Regions from separate parts of the Streptomyces sp. NPDC045778 genome, predicted to be linked through region 1. Evidence: riboswitches for the same ligand, from Rfam matches in the RefSeq annotation. Region 1 holds a riboswitch; each other region holds the start of a gene.
What was found. A riboswitch is a leader RNA that binds a small molecule or an ion and turns the genes downstream of it on or off. The one in region 1 is predicted to bind cyclic di-AMP.
Positions count from the first base shown of each region.

Region 2: linked by a shared signal. The riboswitch ahead of AC07GB_RS02770 (M23 family metallopeptidase) and the one ahead of AC07GB_RS20170 (C40 family peptidase) in region 1 are both predicted to bind cyclic di-AMP.
Region 3: linked by a shared signal. The riboswitch ahead of AC07GB_RS23745 (transglycosylase family protein) and the one ahead of AC07GB_RS20170 (C40 family peptidase) in region 1 are both predicted to bind cyclic di-AMP.

Region 1 covers NZ_JBWKJZ010000014.1:196,254-199,517, reverse strand. Annotated here, with positions in the region: gene AC07GB_RS20180 (ATP-dependent Clp protease proteolytic subunit) at 1-312, shown strand, start outside; gene AC07GB_RS20175 (hypothetical protein) at 321-626, shown strand; cyclic di-AMP (ydaO/yuaA leader) riboswitch at 1,184-1,337, shown strand; gene AC07GB_RS20170 (C40 family peptidase) at 1,341-1,817, shown strand; gene AC07GB_RS20165 (DUF6328 family protein) at 2,036-2,554, shown strand; gene AC07GB_RS20160 (ATP-binding protein) at 2,573-3,004, opposite strand.
Region 2 covers NZ_JBWKJZ010000002.1:21,079-24,342, reverse strand. Annotated here, with positions in the region: gene AC07GB_RS02775 (PP2C family protein-serine/threonine phosphatase) at 1-1,001, shown strand, start outside; cyclic di-AMP (ydaO/yuaA leader) riboswitch at 1,233-1,402, shown strand; gene AC07GB_RS02770 (M23 family metallopeptidase) at 1,414-2,595, shown strand; gene AC07GB_RS02765 (aldo/keto reductase) at 2,768-3,264, shown strand, end outside.
Region 3 covers NZ_JBWKJZ010000019.1:13,776-17,039, forward strand. Annotated here, with positions in the region: gene eno (phosphopyruvate hydratase) at 1-730, opposite strand, end outside; gene AC07GB_RS23745 (transglycosylase family protein) at 1,004-1,756, opposite strand; cyclic di-AMP (ydaO/yuaA leader) riboswitch at 1,761-1,946, opposite strand; gene AC07GB_RS23750 (LysM peptidoglycan-binding domain-containing protein) at 2,138-3,264, opposite strand, start outside.

The DNA.
Region 1 (3,264 bases):
GCGGTGCTGCTCGCCGCGGGCACACCCGGCAAGCGGGCGATCCTGCCCGGCGCCCGGGTGCTGCTCCAGCAGCCCGCGCTGCCCGAGCCGGTGCGCGGCCAGCCGACCGACCTGAGCATCCGGGCGGAGGAACTGCGGCGCACCCGCGCGCTCCTGGAGGAGATGCTCGTCCGGCACACCGGGCGTACGCCCGGGCAGGTCTCGGCGGACATCGAGCGGGACACGGTGCTCGACGCCGAAGCCGCCCTCGCCTACGGTCTGGTGGACCGGGTCGTCCCGAGCCGCAAGGCCGCGCGCCCGGACGCGGAGTGAGGCGGGGGGTGCTTCCGGAACTGCCGCCGCTGCCCGCGCTGACCCGCGCCGAGGGCGACCTCGTCGACGCCTATCTGGCGGTCCTCGACCTCCTCGGCCGGATCAACCCGGCCCGCGCCGAGCACACCTACGGCGGCCTGCGCGCCGCGCAGGCGCTGGTCACCCGGGCGACCGAACTGCGGGACGCGCTGGCGCTCATGCATCAGCGTGGGGAGAGCGAGGTGCACGCGCCGACGCTCGCGCGTGCGCTGCGCGTCCTGGACGGCGAGCGGCGCGCCGCGCGCGTGACGATGCCGCCACCGACGGGGCATTGACCGAGGGCCCGGCGCCGGCGACACGATGAGGGTCCGTCATGATTCAGTCCGATTCACCCCCCATGACCGTGTGTCCCGTGCCACACTTCCAGCCAGACCTCATTCCGTTTTCGGCCTGGCAGCCCGGTGCGCCGGTCGCATCTGACACCGTGGAACGCGCCCCGGACCCAGCGCGCCCGCGCCATCCGTCCGTTGCCGGTGTGCGCGGATGTCGGCCCGAGTCCGGGGTTGCCCCGGAGATGACCAGAGATGATCGCCCCTTCTGCGTAATCGGCGATCGTCCCGGCGGACCCCCGAAGTCGCGCAACTCCCTTACACCACAGCCGGATTCGGGCGTTCCGGCGCTGATGGGGCAATCATCTCCGAGTGTGACCTAGACCCTATTCGGCCGTTGTCCACCGGAACGGGTCAGCCGTGAGGAGCCTCACATACCGCTGATCCGGCTCGGCTTTTTCGCCTCTCTCGGGTGAAGATCCCTTCCGACGACAAGCCCCCGCCACAGGCGGCGGGGCGATCCGAGCGGACGCCGAGTCCTGCCGCCGCCCGGATGCCCGGTCGACATCTGTGCACCGGCAGGAGTGGAGGACCCAGCAAGGCGGGCCGTCCGGCAAGTCCGGAAGGCCCTTGGGGTGAAGTCGCATCGCGCGGCCGGGCATCTTCGCCTGCCCGAACCCGACAGGTCATCCTTCACAGGCGGCTGACGAAGGGTTGCGCATGACTGCGCTGCATCGTGTTCCGTCGCTGCTGACGAGGGCCAGTACGGCTTCGGCTCTCACCCTCGCCGCCGTGGGCGGCACCCTCGTGGCCCCCGGACTCACGGGGGAAGCACAAGCGGCCACCTCGCACGGGACCAAGGCGCTCAAGGTCGCGGCGTCCAAGAAGGGCTCCCCGTACCGCTACGGCGCGGTCGGACCGAACCGGTTCGACTGCTCCGGACTGACGCTCTACTCGTACAAGCGCGTGGGCAAGAAGCTGCCCCGCACCGCCCAGCAGCAGTACAACAAGACCCGCAAGGTGTCCTCCGCCAGCCGCACCCGCGGGGACCTGGTGTTCTTCCACTCCGGCCGGAACGTCTACCACGTCGGCATATACGCCGGTAAGGGCAAGATCTGGCACGCCCCGAAGCGAGGCACCGTGGTGCGGCTCGAAAAGATCTGGACCAACCAGGTCTGGTACGGCCGGGTCCGCTGACCCGGCCCGCGGGCGGCGGCCTTTCTCAGGGCCCGCGCCGTCGCCCGCACAGGGCTCCACCAGCACCTTTCGCCGCCGTCCGGTCAGGGCCCGGACGGCGGCACCACCCCCGACGGCGGCCCGGACGACGGGCCGCGACAGCGCCCCCGCCGACGTCACCCGGCCGGCCCCGCCGTCAGGACGGGAGTGGAGCGGCCCCATGCGGATACTCGTGGACCATGGCCGACCATCACCCCCATGCCACGGGCACGACCAGACCGACCGGTTCCCGGCACACGCGCAACGAGACCCCGCTGGAGCGGGCCGACCGCAACTTCTCCGAACTGCTCCAGGAACTGCGGGTCACCCAGACCGGTGTGCAGATCCTCTTCGCGTTCCTGCTCACCCTCGCCTTCACGCCACGCTTCCCCACCCTCGACTCCGTGCAGCGCGCCACGTACGTCATCACGCTGCTGCTCGCGGTGCTCGCTGCCGCGCTGTTCACGGCGCCCGCCGCGGTGCACCGCACCCTGTTCGGGCGCGGCGCCAAACCACTGATCGTGCAGGTGTCCTCGCGACTCGCCGCCACCGGGCTCGCGGTCCTCGTGCTCGCGCTCACCGGGTCCGTCCTGCTCGTCGTCGACGTGGCCGTGGGCCGCACGGACGGCATTTTGGCGGCCGTGGGCACGTTCCTGGTGTGCGGGGGGCTGTGGGGCGTGCTGCCCCGCCTCGTCGGCCGCACGGACCGGCGGCGCTGACCCCGCGCGGCGGGAGCGTCAGCTCTGCACCGGCACCGACCACGGCAGCGTGATCCACACGGTCTTGCCGCCCTCGTCCGTGGGGCAGACCGTGAGTCTGCCGCCGCACTCGGCGGCGAGCCAGCGGACGATGACCATGCCTCTGCCGTTGTCCTGCTGGACGGCGGCGGGCAGCCGCTTGGGGAAACGCGGGTGGCTGTCCGTGACGCCGATGCGCAGCCGCTCGTCGCGGTCGAGCCGGACGTCCACGGTGAAGGTGGGCGAGAGGCCGAGGGTGTGCTGCACCGCGTTGGTGGCCAGCTCGGAGACGATGAGCCGCACGGTGTCGGCCACGTCGGCGTCGGCCGGAAGGCCCCACTCGGTCAGGATGTCCCCGACGTACCTGCGGGCGGTGGAGACCGAGACAGGGTCGCTCGGCAGGGTGACTGATGCTTCCTGGTGGTCTGCCATGACGGCGCCGTCCCTTTCCCACCGGGACCGTACTTCCGACGCGTGGCGGAAGTACTCGAGGATCGTCCCGGAGCTGGTGCTTCGCGCCAGATTGCCACTCTCGCGAGGGCCGCGCCCGCCGATCCACCGAGATGTGCATATATCTGTCGCTCGAAGCGGTGAACTCTGCGACGGCAGACCGTATTTGGGCGCAACACTGGCAGTTCCTCTACCGTCCCCTACCGGTGGCGCCGACCCCCGGCCTCCGGAAGGACCCAGAA
Region 2 (3,264 bases), on a different contig from region 1:
TCACCGCGTCCCCGCTGTTCGCCGCCGCGCCCCTCATCGCGGCCCCGTTCTTCTCGCTCGCCACCACCGTGGCGACGGCCGCCGTGTCCTGCGTGGCCGTGCTCGCCCTGCGCATCGACAACCACGCGGGCGTGGACGTCGAGGTCGTCACCTCCTTCGTCACCATGCTCACCGTCGGCGCCCTCGCCGTCGTCATCAACCGCGTCGTGCGCCGCGGCGACGCCCGCCTCGCCTCCGCCCGCTCCATCGCCGAGGCCGCGCAGCGGGCCGTCCTGCCGCAGCCGGACCCGCGCATCGGCGGCCTCGACGTCGCCGCCCGCTACGAGGCCGCGCAGGCCGGCGCCTTCATCGGCGGCGACCTGTACGCCGTGCAGGACACCCCGCACGGCGTACGGCTCGTCGTCGGCGACGTACGCGGAAAGGGCATGGGCGCGGTGGCCGCCGTCGCCGTCGTCATCGGCGCCTTCCGCGAGGCCGCCGAGCAGGAGGCCACCCTGGAGGCCGTGGCGCAGCGCCTGGAGCGTGCCCTCGCGCGCGAGGGCACGCGGCGCGACGGGCTGGACGCCTTCGAAGGGTTCACCACGGCCGTCCTCGCGGAGATCCCGCGCGGCGGCGGGACCGTACGGCTCGTCAACCGCGGCCACCCCGAGCCGCTGCTGCTGCGCGCCGACGGACGCCTGTGCGTGCTCTCGCCCGCCGAACCCGCCCTGCCGCTCGGCATGGGCGACCTCGGCGCCTGGCCCGACCGCGCGGACGAGACCGACTTCCCGCCCGGCTCCACGCTGCTGCTCTACACCGACGGGCTCAGCGAGGCCCGGGACGCGCGAGGCGTCTTCTTCGACCCCGCGATCCGGCTCGGCGGCCGCGTCTTCTCGGGCGCGGACGCCCCCGACGCGCTCCTGTCCACCCTCGTCGCCGAGGTCGTCGACCACACCGGCGGCGGCGCCAACGACGACATGGCGCTCCTCGCCGTACGACGGCCCGTCACACCCCGTGACTGATCCGGGCCCCAGCGCAGCGCAACTGATGCCCCGTCACCTCCGGATGGAGATCGATTCGGCTGCGCTGGGTCATGGCGCGTGCTCAACTCGCCCTATTCGCAACCCTGATGTCCCGTTGTGTTCGTGGCGTAAGCGTTAACGATCAACCCGAACAGCTTGGAATACCGACCCGCTGTCTATTAACGTTCGATAACGCAGCGCGGTCGTCCCAGCCGTCACACCCGGCGGCTCCGCGCGCACGCGCCTAATCCCGCAAGGGAGCCGGGGAACCACCATCTTGGGGTGAATCGGACGCCTCTCGTGTACGCGGACCCGTATCCGCCGTCCGCGAGGAGCGGCCGTAGGAGACCTTCCTGCTCCGAACCCGTCAGCTAACCCGGTAGGCGAGAAGGAAGGAAAGGAGTGCGCCCCCGTGGCGTCCAACCGGCCTGCCCCAGAAGCGCTCTGCATACCGAACGGCAGTCTCACCGAGGGCGGTGTCGGTGGTGACGGCGGCGAAGGACCCGGGGGACACACCGGGTTCGCCGACTACGCCACCTCCTCCGCACCCGCCGGGCACGCCGGGCATGCCGGGCATGCCGGTTACGCCGGTTACGCCACCCAGGAGCCCCCGGCCTCCTGGGAGGAGTGGAACCCCACGGCGGAGACCGTCCGCCCCGTGCGCGGCAAGCACCGCATCCACAAGAAAGGCGGCGGCGGCCTCGCCCGCAGCTCCACCGTCCTCGGCGTCGGCGTCATCGCCGCCGTCGGCGCGGGCGGCATCGCCACCGCGCAGGGCGGCAAGCCGCCCGTCTCCATCTCCCTGCCGGACATGGCGTCCGTCGCGGACTCGCTGCCCGGCGTCGGCTCCCTGGTCGACGGCGACGCCGCGGCGGAGCCGGCCACCGCCGCGGCCGCCGCCCCGCTCAGCTCCGCGGGCGTCACCGACGCCGACGCCCAGCAGGGCACCACGGACGCGGGCGAGGCCCTGCGGGCCCGCATCCTCCAGCAGGCCGAGAACCAGCGCCACCGGGCGGACGACGCGCAGCGCAGACAGGCCGAGGACGCGGCCGTCGCGAAGGCCGCCGCGACCGCCACGGCCCAGCAGGACAAGGCCGAGGCCCAGGTGAAGGCCAAGGCCGCCGAGGAGAAGCGGAAGAAGGAGGAGGCGGCCCGCAAGAAGCGCGAGGCCGAGCGCCTCGCGAAGCTCGCCAAGAGCTTCACCCTCCCTGCCTCCTCGTACGTCCTGACCTCCCACTTCGGCGACTCCGGCGCCATGTGGTCCTCCGGCCACCACACCGGCCTCGACTTCGCGGGCTCCAGCGGCAGCCCGCTCAAGGCCGTCCACTCCGGCACCATCAAGGAGGCGGGCTGGGCGGGCGCGTACGGCTACCGCACGGTCCTGGAGCTGGAGGACGGCACCCAGATCTGGTACTGCCACCAGTCCTCGCTCGGCGTCAGCGTGGGCCAGAAGGTCAGCACGGGCGACGTCATCGGCCGCATGGGCGGAACGGGCAACGTCACCGGGGTGCACCTCCACCTGGAGGTCAAGACGAGCGGCGGCGCGACCATCGACCCGCTGGCCTGGCTGCGGGACAAGGGCCTGAACCCGTGAACCGCTGAACCCCTGACCCCTGGCACCGCGCGGCCGCTGCCCGCGTGGGCCCCTCCGACTCCGGCGGTCCTGGCGACGACCCCCCGACGCCAGGGCCGCCGGTCACGTCCTTCAGCCGAAAACGGCCGCCTCCCGCCGGAATTCCCAACTCCACAAGGACGTTGGCCCCCGTATGACCACTCTTCGCCCTCTGGGATCGTCCGACCTCGAAGTCTTCCCGCTCGCCCTCGGTGGCAACGTCTTCGGCTGGACCGCCGATAAGGACCAGTCCTTCGCCGTCCTCGACGCCTACGCCGCCGCGGGCGGAAACTTCATAGACACCGCCGACGCCTACTCCTTCTGGGTGCCCGGCAACAAGGGCGGCGAGTCCGAGACCGTCCTCGGGCAGTGGATGGCCGCGCGTGGCAACCGCGCCGACGTCGTGGTCGCCACCAAGGTCGGCGCGCTGCCCGACTACAAGGGCCTCTCCGCGAGCACCATCAAGGCCGGCGCCGAGGAGTCGCTGCGCCGCCTCGGCACGGACTACATCGACCTGTACTACACGCACTACGACGACCCGTCGGTGCCCGTCGAGGAGTTCATCACCGCCCTCGACGACCTGGTGCGGTCCGGCAAGGTGCGCGCGATCGCCGCGTCGAACATCACCGCCGAGCGCCTCCAGGAGTCCCT
Region 3 (3,264 bases), on a different contig from region 1:
CGACGTCGAGCGCGAGCGCGATCTGCTCGCCGGGCACGTAACCGGCCTGCTTGATGGCCTCGACGATGAGGTCGAGGGCCGCGCGGTTCGACTCCAGGTTCGGCGCGAAGCCGCCCTCGTCGCCGAGGCCGGTGGACAGGCCCTTGTTCTTCAGGACCTTCTTCAGCGTGTGGTAGACCTCGGCGCCCCAGCGCAGGGCCTCGGAGAAGGACTCCGCGCCGATCGGGGCGATCATGAACTCCTGGATGTCGACGTTGGAGTCCGCGTGGGACCCGCCGTTCAGGATGTTCATCATCGGCACCGGCAGCAGGTGCGCGTTCGGACCGCCGAGGTAACGGAAGAGCGGCAGGTCGGAGGCCTCGGACGCGGCGTGGGCCACGGCGAGCGAGACGCCGAGGATGGCGTTGGCGCCGAGGGAGCCCTTGTTGTCCGTGGCGTCCAGGTCGAACATGGCCTGGTCGATCAGGCGCTGCTCGGTGGCGTCGTAGCCGACCAGCTCCGGGCCGATCTGCTCGATGACGGCGAGGACGGCCTTCTCCACGCCCTTGCCGCCGTAGCGGTTGGCGTCTCCGTCGCGGAGTTCGATGGCCTCGAAGGCGCCGGTGGAGGCGCCGGAGGGGACGGCGGCACGGCCGGTGGAGCCGTCGTCGAGGCCGACCTCGACCTCGACCGTGGGATTGCCTCGGGAGTCCAGGATTTCCCGGGCTACGACGACGTCGATGGACGGCACGAGCATCTCCTTCTGGGATGTGACGCGGGGTACGCGGGGGTACTGGGGCCGCGCTGGCCCCTGCGAGACGAGCCTAACCGGCTCCGGGGCATCGGCCAGCCGACCGCCCCTCACATGGACGGGCCGGACGGCCGGTGGAGCCTGGCGCGGATAGTTCCCTCATGAAACAAACTACCGGACCAAAAGGTACCGCCCCGGTGCGGCGGGGGGACGCGCACCGGGGCGGTAGCCGGGTAAGCGGGTGGCTCCGGGCGCTGCCGGGGCCGGGGCGGGTCAGCTGAGGTGCAGCTGCTGGCCCGGGTAGATGAAGTCGGCGTCGGAGACGATGTCGTCGTTGAGCTGGTACAGCTTCTGCCAGCCGCCCTTGACGTCGTGCTCCTGGGCGATCTTGGACAGGGTGTCGCCGGTCTCGACCTTGTACTCGCCGTCGCCCTTCTTCACGACCTTGCCGGTCGGGGTCTGGACGGTCTTCTTCTCGACCTGCGGGGCGGCCTGCTGCGGCTGGTGCTGCGGCTGCGCCTGCGGCTTGGGAGCGGCCTGCTGCTGCGGCTGGGCCTGCTGCTGCGGCTTCGGCTTGGCCTGCTGCTGCGGCTGCTGCTGCGGCTGCTGCTGGCCGCCGCCGGAGGAGCCGCCGCCGGTGTACGGGGAGCTGGACAGGCCCACGCCGCACTTCGGCCAGGCACCCTTGCCCTGGCCCGCGAGGACCTTCTCGGCGATCTCGATCTGCTGGGCCTTGGACGCCTTGTCGGCGGTCGGCGCGTACTTCGTACCGCCGTACGCGGCCCAGGTGGAGGCGGAGAACTGCACGCCGCCGTAGTAGCCGTTGCCGGTGTTGATGGACCAGTTGCCGCCGGACTCGCAGGCGGCGACGCGGTCCCACTCGGCGGGAGTGGCGGCATTGGCCGTGCCGGCCGCCATCAGCGGGGCGGCGACAGCGGCACCGGTGACACCGACGACGGTGGCGGCGCGAGTGGCCTTGTCGAGCTTGGTCGGACGGCGGTGCTTGCCCTTGCCGGAACGCAGCATGAAGTGATCCCCTCACCGACGCCTGCGAGGTGAGCTGTCGGGTTCGGGCGGGTGAGTGCCCGGCCGCACGTCCTAGCGCGCGACTTCACCCCTAGCCGTGTCCGTGCGTCCCGCGGTCTCACGACCGCTCAACGTCCGGGCCCGGCACTTACCTTGGGTCCCCCGCTCCTGCCTTCGGCGCTCGAAGCGACGACTGTTCCCGTCCGGCCGTTGGCAGGATTCGGCGTACCGACCGGCGGGGCCCGCTGTGGCGAGCGGTCATGACCGTAGACAGGCAATCATCCGAATTTCAAAGACGATCAGGGCTTCTGAGACCCATCTCTCACTTGCCTCTCACCGCCTTTAAACCGGACATTCATCGCGAACCGCCGGGCAACTGCCCTACTTTTCGCCCGACTTCTCCTTGTCCTCGACGGCCTCGCGCTTCGCGTCCGCGCTCAGTTCGAGCCGCTGACCGGGGAGGATGAGGTCCGGGTCGGAGCCGACGGTCTTCTTGTTGCCCGCGTACAGATCCGTCCAGCCGCCGTCAAGGTCGTGGCTGTCCGCGATCGCCGAGAGGTTGTCGCCGGAGCGGACCGTGTACGTGCCCGCGCCGCGCTCGGCGCCGGGTACCTCACGCGCGTCGCCGCGCGAGGCGTGACGGCCGGGGCCGGTGTCGCCGGACGAGGCGTTCTCGTCGGCGCGGTCGCCGCGGTGGCGGCCGGAGGTCCGCTCGTCGGACGAGGCGTCGGACGGGGCGTCCGAGCCCGGCGTGGCGCCGCCGGAGCCCTCCGGCGAAGCACTGTCGTCCGCAGCGGACTTGCCGGGCTCATCGGCGGGCTTGCGGTGCTTGCCGCCGCTCTGGCGCGATCCGCCTTCGGCGTCCTCGGCGCCCTTCTCGCCCTTCTCGCCCTGGGCGGCGCCCGCGTCCTCGCCGTCCGTTTCGTGACTCTTGTCTCGCGATCCGGCGGAACCGCCGGGCCTCTCGGCCTTCTCGGAGCCGTCCGCGTCCTCGGCGGTGCCCGCGTCGCCGGACTCGGCTCCCTCGCGCTCGCCCTTCGCGTCCTTGTCCTTGCCGGACTCAGGGGAGCCGGCGGACTCGCCGGAGTCCTGCGCGCGCGGCGGGGCCGACGGCAGGCCCGGGTCGACGTCGGCGGCCTCGCCGCCCTTCGCCAGGCCCGCGGCCGGGGCGCAGTTCGGCCAGGCGTCGGGGCCCCGCGCGGCGAGGACGTTCTCGGCGACGTGGATCTGCTGGGAGCGGCTCGCCTGGTCGGCGCTCGGCGCGTAGGAGAGGCCGCCGTACCGCTCCCAGGTGTCCTGGGTGAGCTGGAGGCCGCCGTAGTAGCCGCTGCCCTTGGCGCTCCACGCGCCACCGCTCTCGCACTCCGCGACCTTGTCCCACGTCTCGGCGTCCGCGGCGCTCGCGCCCGACGCGCCGAGCAGCGGGATGGCGATGGCTGATCCGGTGACGCCCGCCGTGACGAGGATCGCCGGTACCTGGCGGGGGCGACGGTGACGGCCTTGGCCGG